Regions from separate parts of the Streptomyces sp. NPDC059695 genome, predicted to be linked through region 1. Evidence: riboswitches for the same ligand, from Rfam matches in the RefSeq annotation. Region 1 holds a riboswitch; the other holds the start of a gene.
What was found. Region 1 has a riboswitch for glycine ahead of gcvP (aminomethyl-transferring glycine dehydrogenase). Riboswitches for the same ligand answer to the same signal wherever they lie in the genome.

Region 1 (6,340 bases):
GGCGGGTGGGCGGGGCCTACCCCGCGGCCCACGACATTCACCCCCATCCACGCCGCCCTCCCCACGGGGGCGGCCGCGGGGGCGGCCGCGCGTCACGGACGATGATGCCCACGCCGCTGATCCACAACGCCTGCGAAACCGGCCTGTCGGAGGATAGGCTGGACGGAGCGCTCCACGGGCACATCCCGAAGGCAAGGAACAAGCGACATATACCAATGTCATATTGTTCCGGGACTCGGGGTTCGAATTCAGCCGTCCGCCCTCGCGAGGAATACGCAGGTGAGGGCGGTACGGCCTCCGCGATTCCGCTTCAACTCCCCTCTAATACGGCCTGATGACGCCTTGTCAGTAATATCCGCGAGGTCTAGCGGAAACACTGTGTGAACACGTGTCGTATAAACTCCGCGGACGAGGCAGAGTGTTGGTGCGCCCGGCCATGGCCCCATGTCCTCCTCTGGCCCCGCCGCCGACAGCGCCGTCGTACCTGCCCACGCGCCACCGTGTCTCCTGAGTGAGAGGCGACCCACCATGCTCCGACCCTCCCCGGCCCCTGCGCCGGCCCTCCGCAGTGTCCTCGCGGCCCTCGGCTCACCGACCGCCGTCCGCGAGCCGCGAACTCCCGCACTGCGGGCCGCACAGGGACTGCTGAGCCCCGAACACCCGCTGCCCGTGCACGTCCTCGGCGTCACCGGAGCACCGGGGCTCGCGCCCCGCACCCGGCTCGCCGGCTGGCGCTTCCTCATCCGGAACGGGGACCGGGCGATCGCCGCCGCGGACACCATGCTCACCCCCGACGGCTGGGCCTTCTCGCACTTCTTCGAGGGTCCGTACGTCTCCGCCACCGAGCGGGCCCTGCTCCAGGCCGAGGCCCTGCCCGTCACGTACCGGCCGAGGCTGCTCTCCGTACCGGAGCTCTACATGCTGACGCTCTGGCTCCAGGCCGACTCGGAGGCGGACGGCACGACCGTCGCCCCGGCCGCGGCCGACCTGATGGTGCCCCTGGCCCCCGCACCCCCGGGGATCGCGGCCCACCGCCCGTACCAGGTCGCCGACCTCCTGCCCGTGCTCAGTACGCGACTCGCGCCGCCGCCCCTCCTGGGCTCGCCGGCGCCCGCCTGATCCACCGCACGCGCTTCCCCGCCCCGTGACCCGACCGGGTCACGGGGCGCACTGCGGTCCGGGCCGCGCGCCCGAACGCGCCTCCCGAACGCCCCCTCCCGTACGGACTAGCCCACTGGGACCACTCCGAACCACCCGAAGAGAGGGTGCAGTTGACCTGAACCGCCCCTGCGGGTGATGCGTCTTCCCAGGAAAGGACGAGCTGCCGCGAAATCCCTGCGGAAGAGCGTCCGTGGGGCAAGACTGGGACCGGAACCGAACCGACCGACGGGGGCGGCCATGAGCGCGCAGAGCCGCAGGACATCCACCACGACGCAGCGAGAGAACCCACCCATGTGCCAGCACCAGCCTGCCTGTCCGACCGCCGACTCCGCCGACCGGGAGGCGGCCCGACTCCTGGCACACCACCCCGAGCAGGGGTGGAGCCTGCTGTGCAACGGCGTCCTGCTCTTCGAGGACACCGGTGAGCTCCTGCCGGACGGGCAGATCATCGCCCCGCACCGTCCGCTGACGGCCGGACGGGTGACGACCGCGGCCTGAGGGCGCGCGGCCGGACGCCGTACGAGGGAAACGCCGAGGGCCGGCCCGGAGGAGATCCTCCGAACCGGCCCTCGGCGCGTGCTCAGTTGTCGTACTCGTCCAGCGGCGGGCAGGAGCAGACCAGGTTCCGGTCGCCGAAGGCACCGTCGATGCGGCGCACCGGCGGCCAGTACTTGTCGGCGACCGAGACACCGGCCGGGAAGACCGCCTCGTCGCGGGTGTACGGGTGGTTCCACTCGCCGCCCAGCGCGGCCGCGGTGTGCGGGGCGTTGTGCAGCGGGTTGTCGTCGGCGGGCCACTGGCCCGAGGCGACCTTCTCGATCTCGGCCCGGATCGCGATCATGGTGTCGCAGAAGCGGTCGAGCTCGGTCAGGTCCTCGGACTCGGTCGGCTCGATCATCAGCGTGCCGGCCACCGGGAAGGACATCGTCGGCGCGTGGAAGCCGTAGTCGATGAGGCGCTTCGCGATGTCGTCGACGCTGACGCCGGTGGCCTTGGCCAGCGGACGGATGTCGACGATGCACTCGTGCGCGACCAGCCCGTTCGGGCCGGTGTAGAGCACCGGGAAGTGCGGCTCGAGGCGCTTGGCGATGTAGTTCGCCGCGAGGACGGCGACCTGGGTGGCGCGGGTGAGGCCCTCGCCGCCCATGAGGCGCACGTACGACCAGGAGATCGGCAGGATGCCGGCGGAGCCCCAGGGGGCGGCCGAGATCGGGCCGACGCCGGTCTCCGGGCCCGCGGTGGGCTGGAGCGGGTGGTTCGGCAGGTACGGCGCGAGGTGCGCGCGGACGCCGACCGGGCCGACGCCGGGGCCGCCGCCGCCGTGCGGGATGCAGAAGGTCTTGTGCAGGTTCAGGTGCGAGACGTCGCCGCCGAAGTGACCCGGCTTGGCGAGGCCGACCAGCGCGTTGAGGTTGGCACCGTCGACGTACACCTGACCGCCGGCCTCGTGGACCTCGGCGCAGATGTCGGCGACGTGCTCCTCGAAGACGCCGTGCGTGGACGGGTAGGTGATCATCAGCACGGACAGCTCGTCGCGGTACTGCTCGATCTTGGCGCGCAGGTCGGCGACGTCGACCTCGCCGTCCTCCGCCGTCTTGACGACGACGACCTTCATGCCGGCCATCACCGCGGAGGCGGCGTTGGTGCCGTGCGCGGAGGACGGGATGAGGCACACGGTGCGCTGGAGGTCGCCGTTGGCGCGGTGGTACGCGCGGACGGCGAGCAGACCCGCGAGCTCACCCTGCGAGCCGGCGTTCGGCTGGATGGACACCTTGTCGTAGCCGGTGACCTCGGCCAGGCGCTCCTCCAGCTCGGTGATGAGCGTGACGTAGCCCTGCGCCTGGTCGATCGGGGCGAACGGGTGGATCTGGCCGAACTCGGGCCAGGTCACCGGCTCCATCTCGGTGGTCGCGTTCAGCTTCATGGTGCAGGAGCCGAGCGGGATCATGCCGCGGTCGAGCGCGTAGTCGCGGTCCGCGAGCCTGCGCAGGTAGCGCAGCATCGACGTCTCGGAGCGGTGCGCGTGGAAGACCGGGTGGGTCAGGTACGCGTCGGAGCGCAGCAGCGCGCCGGGAATCGCGTCCCCGGTGGCGGCGTCGAGGGCCTCGATGTCGCCCTCGACACCGAAGGCGCCCCAGACGGCGGCGAGCTGCTCGCGGCCGGTGGTCTCGTCGCAGGAGACCGAGACGAGGTCGGCGTCGACGCGGTGGAGGTTGACCCCGGCCGCGCGGGCGGCGGCGACGGCCTCGTCGGCCTTGCCGGGCACGCGGACGGTGAGGGTGTCGAAGTAGGAGCCGTGCACGACCTCGACGCCGCCGGCGGTGAGACCCGCGGCGAGGATGGCGGCGTAGCGGTGGGTCCGCTCGGCGATCTGCTTCAGGCCGTCCGGACCGTGGTAGACGGCGTACATGCCGGCCATGACGGCGAGCAGCACCTGGGCGGTGCAGATGTTGCTGGTGGCCTTCTCGCGGCGGATGTGCTGCTCGCGGGTCTGCAGGGCCAGGCGGTAGGCGCGGTTGCCGTCGGCGTCGACGGAGACGCCCACCAGGCGGCCGGGCAGGGAGCGGGCGTGCTTGTCCTGGACGGCCATGTAGCCGGCGTGCGGACCGCCGAAGCCCATCGGGACGCCGAAGCGCTGGGTCGTGCCGACGGCGATGTCCGCGCCCAGCTCGCCGGGCGAGGTGAGCAGGGTGAGCGCGAGCAGGTCGGCGGCGACGGTGACGATCGCGCCGAGCTCGTGCGCGGCGTCGATCAGCGGCTTGATGTCGCGGACGGCGCCGGAGGCACCGGGGTACTGGAGCAGCACGCCGAAGACGCCGCGCTCGGCGATCTCGGCGGGGATACCCGCGCTCAGGTCGGCGACGACGACCTCGACACCGGTCGGCTCGGCGCGGGTCTCGATGACGGCGACGGTCTGCGGCAGGGCGTCGGCGTCGACGAGGAAGACACCGTTCTTGACCTTGCCGACGCGCCGGGCGAGCGCCATGGCCTCGGCCGCGGCGGTGCCCTCGTCGAGGAGGGAGGCGCCGGAGGTGGGCAGGCCGGTGAGGTCGGCGACCATCGTCTGGAAGTTGAGGAGGGCCTCCAGGCGGCCCTGGGAGATCTCCGGCTGGTACGGCGTGTAGGCCGTGTACCAGGCGGGGTTCTCCATCACGTTGCGCAGGATGACCGGCGGCGTGAAGGTGCCGTAGTAGCCGAGGCCGATCATCGGGGCGAGGACCTGGTTGCGGTCGGCGAGCGTGCGCAGCTCGGCGAGGACCTCGGCCTCGGTGCGCGCGGCCGGCAGGCCCAGGGCCTCGGCGTTCTTGATCACGTCCGGCACCGCGGCGGCCGTGAGCTCGTCGAGCGAGCCGTAACCGACCTGGGCGAGCATCTTGGCCCGGGCCTCGGCGTCGGGCCCGATGTGCCGCTGCTCGAACGGGATGCCCTGTTCGAGCTCGGAGAGCGGAGTGCGGTTGGCGGTCATGTACGGAGGCCTCCTGGTCGTCACGACCTGCGAGGGGCACCACGGCGCGGGTACCCGGACGGCCTCCCCCTCTGTCATCTCAACCTGAGAGTTTCACCGGCACGCCTCACGGCACGCCGGCTTTCACCGTCGGTGAGAGCGAAATGCCGTCGGACATCCGCTCTGCTTTCCAGAGTGACCTCGTCCGCGCGGTACAGGGGCCTGAGAGATTCCGGGGAGGATTTGCTCCTTCGGCGCCCACCGGAAGATTTCTCCGGGGGACTCTCCCGCACAGGGTCGACAGCCACAACCAGCCTACCAGCGAGGTTGCGGCTCTCTTCGCTCAAGTGGCCGACATCCCAGATGTGCACTTTCGTAGGGGTGTAGAGCAGTTGCGACCAGTTGGAGGGACCGTGCAGACCGATATCGATCCGCGCAGCCTGATCGGCCGCAAGGCGTTCGACCGGAGCGGGCACAAGATCGGAACCGTGGACGAGGTGTACCTGGACGACGCGACCGGCATCCCCGAATGGGCCGCGGTCCGCACCGGGCTGTTCAGCAGGGACGCCTTCGTCCCCCTGGAGCCGAGCGACCTGCTCGACGACGGCCTCCACATCCCGTACGAAAGGGCCCTGATCAAGGATGCCCCGGACTTCGGTGTGGGCCGCCATCTCTCCCCCGAGCAGGAACTCCAGCTCTACCGCCACTACAGCCTGGCGCTCCCCCCGCCGCCCACGGACGCCCCGGACAAGGACTTCGGCCGCCTGGCCGGCCAGGACGGCGCCTGAGCACCCGCCTCCAGGACGGACCCGCCCGCGCGGGGGCGCGGGTGGGCGACGTCACGCCGCCGCGTCCCCCCGCACCAGCGGCAACGGCTCCGACGGCTCCAGCTCCGGGTCGTCCACGGCGAACGTCCGCACCCGCCCCGGACCGGACCACGGCTCCTCGAATCGGACCGTGACCCGCCCGACCCCGCTCCCCTGGACCCACCCGGCCCCGTACACGGCGTGCCGTACGTCGTGGCCGGGCGCCCACACCCGCTCGGCGGCCTCCGTCGCGGCGTCGGGCGCCTCCTCCGGCTCGTCGGACCCCGCGGGCGCGGCCTCGTCCGCCGGCCGCTCCGAGGCCTCCGCCTGGGCGAACAGGTCCTCCTGCGTGTAGTCGGCGAGCCCGCTCACCCCCACGCCGAGGAGCCGCACGCCCCCCGTCGTGTCCACCGCCTCCAGGAGCCGCCCCGCGGCCTCCCGCACCACGACCGGGTCGTCCGTCGGCCCGCGCAGCGTCTCGGACCGGGTGAGCGTCGAGAAGTCGTAGCGCCGCACCTTCAGGACGATCGTCCGCCCGGAGTGCCCGGAGGACCGCAGCCGCCCCACGCACCGCTCCGCGAGCCGCTCGACCTCGATCCGGATCCGGACCCGGTCGTGCAGGTCCACGTCGAAGGTGTCCTCGACCGACACCGATTTCGCGTCCCGCTCGGCCACCACGGGCCGGTCGTCGTACCCCTGGGCCATCCGGTGCAGCGACGCCCCGTGCGCCCGCCCCAGGAGCCGTACGAGCTCGTCCTCGCCCGCCTCCGCGAGGTCGGAGACGGTGGTGATCCCGGCGCGCCTCAGGTGCTCCCCCGTGGCCGGGCCGACGCCGGGCAGGATCCGCACCGACCGGGGCCCGAGCAGTTCCCGCTCGGTGCCGGGCTCGATGAGGACGAGGCCGTCCGGCTTCGCCTCCTCGGAGGCG
Region 2 (6,340 bases), on a different contig from region 1:
CCGGCCGCGTTCTCCTCGTTCACGGCCATCGCGTAGAGGGTGATCCACTCCATCGCGTGCATCTTCGGGTCGCCCTCGGAGCGCAGCTTCCTGGCCAGGTTCGCGGCGCGGCGGCGGACCTTCAGGCCGCCGGGCAGGATGCCCTCGCGGGACATGCCGCGCGAGACGCAGGACTGCATGACCCGCCAGATCTCCAGCAGGCCCTCGCGGATCTCGTCCTCGGTGCGCCAGGCCTTCTCGTTCTCCAGCATCATCGCGGAGATCGACAGGCCGGTCTCCTTCGCGAGGCGGAGCAGCTCGTCACCGGTGCGGAAGGGGTACTTCAGGACGGTGTCGTCGGGGACGATCGGGTTCTCGCCGGCCACCGCGTCCTCGTCGACGACGAAGCCGCCGCCGACCGAGTAGTACGTCTTCTCCAGGACCAGGCCGCCCTCCGCGTCGTACGCGAAGACGGTCATGCCGTTGGCGTGGTACGGGAGCGCCTTGCGCCGGTGCAGGACCAGGTCGGCGTCGAAGTCGAAGGGGATCTCGTGCGCGCCGAGCAGGTTGATCCGGCCGCTCGCCTTGATCCGCTCGAACTCGTCGTCGGCGGTCTCCACGTTCACCGTGCGCGGGGAGTTGCCCTCCAGGCCCAGCAGGACCGCCTTCGGGGTGCCGTGGCCGTGGCCGGTGGCGCCGAGCGAGCCGTACAGCTCCGCCCGTATCGCCGCCGTGTGGGCGAGCAGGCCCTCGTTCTTCAGCCGGCGGGCGAACATCCGGGCAGCCCGCATGGGGCCCACCGTGTGGGAGCTCGAAGGACCGATGCCGATCGAGAACAGGTCGAAGACCGAGATGGCCACGGGAGGACTCCTTGTGGGGGCTGGACGCCGTTGTCTGCCGGGGTGGTGCAGAGGGGGCTGAGCAAGGGGCGGGGCACCGCGCTCACTGTCCAGTGTGCGCGGTGCCCCGGAGCTTTCGTACGAACGACCGCAGACGGGCCGCAGAACAAAAGGGTACGAAATTTACTTCAGGCCGGGGTACAGCGGGTGCTTGTCCGCGAGCGCGGTCACCCGGGCCTTGAGGGCGGCGGCCTTGTCCGCGTCGAAGCCCGGCTTCAGGGTCTCGGCGATGACGTCGGCGACCTCGGCGAAGTCCTCTGCCTGGAAGCCGCGGGTCGCGAGCGCCGGCGTGCCGATGCGCAGACCCGAGGTGACCATCGGCGGGCGCGGGTCGTTCGGAACGGCGTTCCGGTTGACCGTGATGCCGACCTCGTGGAGACGGTCCTCGGCCTGCTGGCCGTCGAGCTCGGAGTCACGCAGGTCCACCAGGACCAGGTGCACGTCCGTGCCGCCGGACAGGACGGAGACGCCGTGGGCGGTGACGTCGTCCTGGACCAGGCGCTCGGCGAGCGCGCGGGCGCCGTCCAGGGTGCGCTGCTGGCGCTCCTTGAACTCCTCCGAGGCCGCGACCTTGAAGGAGACGGCCTTGGCCGCGATCACGTGCTCCAGCGGGCCGCCCTGGAAACCGGGGAAGACGGAGGAGTTCAGCTTCTTCGCGAACTCCTTCTTCGCCAGGATGATGCCGCCGCGCGGGCCGCCGAGCGTCTTGTGCGTGGTGGAGGTCACCACGTCCGCGTACTCGACCGGGTTCGGGTGCAGACCGGCCGCGACCAGGCCCGCGAAGTGGGCCATGTCGACCCACAGGTAGGCCTCGACCTCGTCCGCGATCCGGCGGAACTCGGCGAAGTCCAGCTGGCGCGGGTAGGCGGACCAGCCCGCGATGATCACCTTGGGGCGGTGCTCCTTGGCGAGGCGCTCGACCTCGGCCATGTCGACCAGACCGGCCTCGTCCACGTGGTACGCGACCACGTTGAACTGCTTGCCGGAGAAGTTCAGGCGCATGCCGTGGGTGAGGTGGCCGCCGTGCGCCAGGTCCAGACCCAGGATCGTGTCGCCGGGCTGGGCGATCGCGAAGAGGGCGGCCTGGTTGGCGGAGGCGCCGGAGTGCGGCTGGACGTTGGCGTACTCGGCGCCGAACAGGTCCTTGATCCGGTCGATGGCGATCTGCTCGGCCACGTCGACGTGCTCGCAGCCGCCGTAGTAGCGGCGGCCCGGGTAGCCCTCGGCGTACTTGTTGGTGAGGACGGAGCCCTGGGCCTCCATGACCGCGACCGGAGCGAAGTTCTCCGAGGCGATCATCTCGAGGGTGGACTGCTGACGGCGGAGCTCGGCGTCGACGGCGGCGGCGACGTCGGGGTCCAGCTCGTGGAGGGGAGTGTTCAGAAGCGACATGAATCGATCCCTTGGGGGTCTCGGGCCCGGTCTCAGCCGGCGGAGAACGCGGTGTACTCGTCGGCGGTGAGCAGCTCCTCCGGCTCACCCGCGACGCGCACCTTGAACAGCCAGCCACCCTCGAACGGAGCCGTGTTCACCAGCGACGGGTCGTCCACCACGTCCTGGTTGGCGGCGACGACCTCGCCCGTGACGGGGGAGTACAGGTCGCTCACGGACTTCGTCGACTCCAGCTCGCCGCAGGTCTCGCCCGCGGTGACGGTGTCGCCGACCTCGGGGAGCTGGGCGTAGACGACGTCACCGAGCGCGTTGGCCGCGAACTCCGTGATGCCGACGGTCGAGACGCCGTCCTCGGCGTCCGACAGCCACTCGTGCTCCTTGGTGTAGCGCAGCTGCTGGGGGTTGCTCATGACCTGATTCTCCTGGATCGGGGGAGTACTGATGAACGTCGGTCTCGCGGGATGAGACCGGGGATGAGACGACTGCGTCACTTCTGGCGCTTGTAGAACGGCAGCGCCACGACCTCGTAGGGCTCGTGGGTGCCGCGGATGTCCACCCCTACACCCGGGGTGCCGGGCGCGGCGTGCGCCGCGTCCACGTACGCCATCGCGATCGGCTTTCCGAGGGTCGGCGACGGGGCGCCGGAGGTGACCTCGCCGATCAACTCGCCGTCCTTGACGACCTGGAAGCCGGCGCGCGGGACCCGGCGGCCCTCGGCGATCAGGCCGACGAGCTTGCGCGGCGGGGCGCTCTCGGCGCGCTCGGCGGCCTTCTCCAGCGCCTCGCGGCCGACGAAGCGGCCCTCGTTGGTCGTCTTCTCGAACTTCACGACCCGGCCCAGACCGGCGTCGAAGGGGGTGAGGGCGGTGGTCAGCTCGTGGCCGTACAGCGGCATGCCCGCCTCCAGGCGGAGCGTGTCGCGGCAGGACAGGCCGCACGGGATCAGGCCGACGCCCTCGCCCGCCTCGGTCAGCGCCCGCCACACGGCCTCGGCGTGCTCGGGCTTCAGGAACAGCTCGAAGCCGTCCTCGCCGGTGTAGCCCGTGCGGGCGATCAGCGCCGGAACGCCCGCGACGGTGCCGGGCAGGCCCGCGTAGTACTTCAGGCCGTCCAGGTCGGCGTCGGTGACCGACTTCAGGATGCCGGGGGACTCCGGGCCCTGGACCGCGATCAGGGCGTACGCGTCACGGTCGTCGCGGACCTCGGCGTCGAAACCGGCCGCGCGCTGCGTCAGGGCGTCGAGGACGACCTGGGCGTTGGAGGCGTTGGCGACGACCATGTACTCCGTCTCGCCGAGGCGGTAGACGATCAGGTCGTCGAGGATGCCGCCGTCCTCCTGGCAGATCATCGTGTAGCGGGCGCGGCCGTTGCCCACGGTCGAGATGTTGCCGACCAGCGCGTGGTCGAGGAGCTCCACGGCCTGCGGGCCGGTGACCGTGATCTCACCCATGTGCGAGAGGTCGAAGAGGCCGGCCTTCGTGCGGACGGCGTTGTGCTCGTCGCGCTCGCTGCCGTACCGGAGAGGCATGTCCCAGCCGGCGAAGTCGGTCATGGTCGCGCCCAGCGAACGATGCAGGGCATCGAGGGCGGTCAGACGAGAAGCAGTGCTCATGGGGTGGCTCCCGGGTCCCAAGGGCGTGATCGGTGACGAAAACACATGACGGGCGAGGACGTCCTCCCCATCTGTCATGGAACCTGAGAGGTTCACCGAGGGCATCCTCGGCTTGCACCTTGGGTGGGGACACGGCAGGGTGTCCCGCTTTTCAGATCTGCCTCATCCACGCGGTACGGGGCCTGAGAGATTCAAGGGAGGGTCTTGCTCCTTCGGCGTCCGGACGCCGTCGGCGGTCCGGAACTCTCCCGCGCGGATTCGAGCGGCCGGTATGCGATTGTGCGGCGACTGTGCGCGCCTGGCGCGCACATCATTGCATGCGGTGTCGGCGGGGCAAATCGCTTGTGTCGCATTACCGATTCTTTACACTTCGTGGGCAAGGGTCTCCTCAGGTCTCCTGAGACCCGACAGGGGGAGAGCGCGATGAGGATCCAGCACACCGGCGCATACGCGACCAGTACCGGCATACCGTCCCAGCGGGCCCGCGCCAGGAGCCGCCGCGGCCGGCTCCTGCGCGACCTGCGCGAGCGCGGCGGCCGCGGCCCCCGCGCCCTCACCTTCGGCGCCGGCGACCTCGTCGTCGTCTCCGGGCTGCCCGGCAGCGGCAAGTCCACCCTGATGAAGCGCGCCGCGGCGGACGGCGGCATCGACTCCCAGGACGCCCGCGAGCGCTGGGAGGCCCGCATGCCGCGCCTCCTCCCGTACGCCGTCTACCGGCCCCTCGTCCGGATCGCGCACTACGCCGGGCTGCGCCGCGTCCTGCGCTCCGGCGCGAGCGTGATCGTCCACGACTGCGGCACCCAGTCCTGGGTGCGCGGCTGGCTCGCCCGCGAGGCCAGACGGCGCGGCAGGGCCCTGCACCTGGTCCTCCTCGACGTCACCCCGGACACCGCGCGGGCCGGCCAGGACGCCCGGGGCCGGGGCGTCTCCGCGTACGCCTTCGCCCGCCACCGGCGGGCCGTCGGCCGGCTGCTGCGGGCCGCCGAGTCCGGCAGCCTGCCGCACGGCTGCGCCTCGGTGACCCTCCTCGACCGGGACGCCGCCGACTCCCTCCACCGGATCGGCTTCCGGGAGGCCGCCTGACACGGGGACCGGCCCGGGACGGGGGTCCGCGGCGTCCCGCCCCCTTCCCGGGACGCCCGTACCCTTCCCTTTTGGCCACGGCGGCGCCGGGGCGGCGTTAGGGTGCTGCCCGGCGGCCTGTGCGGCAGGCCGTGCGAGAAGGGGAAACGCGACCGTGGACGTGACGTGGCCGGGCAACGAGCTCGAAGAGGTTCTTGCCGCCTCACTCGGCAACCCCGGGGCCGGCGGCCGGCTGGTCGAGGTACTGGGCCGCAGCCCGGTCTGGGTGCCCCTGCCCAACGGCGGCGGCCCCGACAGCCCCGGACTCGACCTCGCCACCCTGGAGATCGACGGCGCGGCCTACGTCCCCGTCTTCAGCTCCGAGCAGCAGCTCCTGGCCTGTGTCGGCGACCACATGTCCTTCACCGTCGCCCCCGCCCGTGACTTCGCCCGCGGTCTGCCCCCGCAGCTCGGCATCGCCGTGAACCCCGGCGGCACCGTCGGCGTCCCGCTGCCCCCGCCCGCCGTCGCCGAGCTCTGCCGCGCCGGCCGCACCCCGCTCGACGGCCCCGCCAGCGGCGGCCGCGTCCGGCTCTTCGAGCCCGACTGGCAGGACGACCCGGTCGACTTCCTCGCCGCCGCCTCCGCCGAGTTCGAGGCCACCGGCGTCGTCGCCACCGCCCGCCGCGTCCTCGCCAGCGTCGAGGGCACCGAACCGGCCCTCTTCGTCGGCGTCCAGCTCACCGGCTGGGACGGCGTCGACCGGAACGCCCCCCTGGACGCCCTCGGCCGCGCCCTCGGCCGGATCGAGGTCGCCTGGCCGGTGAACCTCATCCTGCTCGACATGGCGCAGGACCCGGTCGGCGACTGGATGCTGGAGCGGGTGCGCCCCTTCTACCAGCGCGCCGCCGTGTGAGCGGCCCCCTGTTTAAGCTGAACTGAACTGGATCGCTGGACAGACGTACGTGGTGGACGGAAGAGGGGCGGGAAACAGGGTGAGCGCGTCAGGCACCGCTTCGACCGGGACGGTCGAGCACATGCTGCGCCAGGTGGCACCCGGACGCTACGACGCGTACGAGCAGTTGCTGCACGCCCTCGCCGACGGCGAGCTCTGGATGCTGCTCTGGCAGGGCGCCCCCGGCGCGCCCGACGCCCAGTACGGGAACATGGAGGTCGACGGCTTCGGCTACGCGCCCTGCGTCACCTCCGCCCAGGAGCTCGCCGCCTCCGGCTGGAACCGCGCCCACGAGCTCGTCACCGGCCGTGACATCGCCCGCGCGCTCTACCCCGACCGCTGGGGTGTCTGGCTCAATCCGCACGCCCCCGGCGGCGGCGTCGGCGTCCCCTGGGCCGACCTGCGCCGCATCGCCACCGGTCTCGACCGGATGCCCGCCGG

Region 2: another riboswitch for glycine. It lies ahead of gcvT (glycine cleavage system aminomethyltransferase GcvT); the one in region 1 lies ahead of gcvP (aminomethyl-transferring glycine dehydrogenase).

What each region holds. Positions count from the first base shown of each region.
Region 1 is NZ_JBHWFF010000021.1:9,675-16,014, reverse strand. Features, by position in the region: gene ACFV2S_RS24830 (hypothetical protein) at 529-1,119, shown strand; gene ACFV2S_RS24825 (DUF5999 family protein) at 1,453-1,659, shown strand; gene gcvP (aminomethyl-transferring glycine dehydrogenase) at 1,742-4,627, opposite strand; glycine riboswitch at 4,807-4,906, opposite strand; gene ACFV2S_RS24815 (PRC-barrel domain-containing protein) at 5,020-5,394, shown strand; gene ACFV2S_RS24810 (DNA polymerase IV) at 5,446-6,340, opposite strand, start outside.
Region 2 is NZ_JBHWFF010000009.1:206,104-212,443, reverse strand. Features, by position in the region: gene ACFV2S_RS14295 (L-serine ammonia-lyase) at 1-839, opposite strand, end outside; gene glyA (serine hydroxymethyltransferase) at 1,002-2,270, opposite strand; gene gcvH (glycine cleavage system protein GcvH) at 2,303-2,680, opposite strand; gene gcvT (glycine cleavage system aminomethyltransferase GcvT) at 2,758-3,882, opposite strand; glycine riboswitch at 4,044-4,143, opposite strand; gene ACFV2S_RS14275 (AAA family ATPase) at 4,306-4,965, shown strand; gene ACFV2S_RS14270 (enhanced serine sensitivity protein SseB) at 5,120-5,860, shown strand; gene ACFV2S_RS14265 (enhanced serine sensitivity protein SseB C-terminal domain-containing protein) at 5,940-6,340, shown strand, end outside.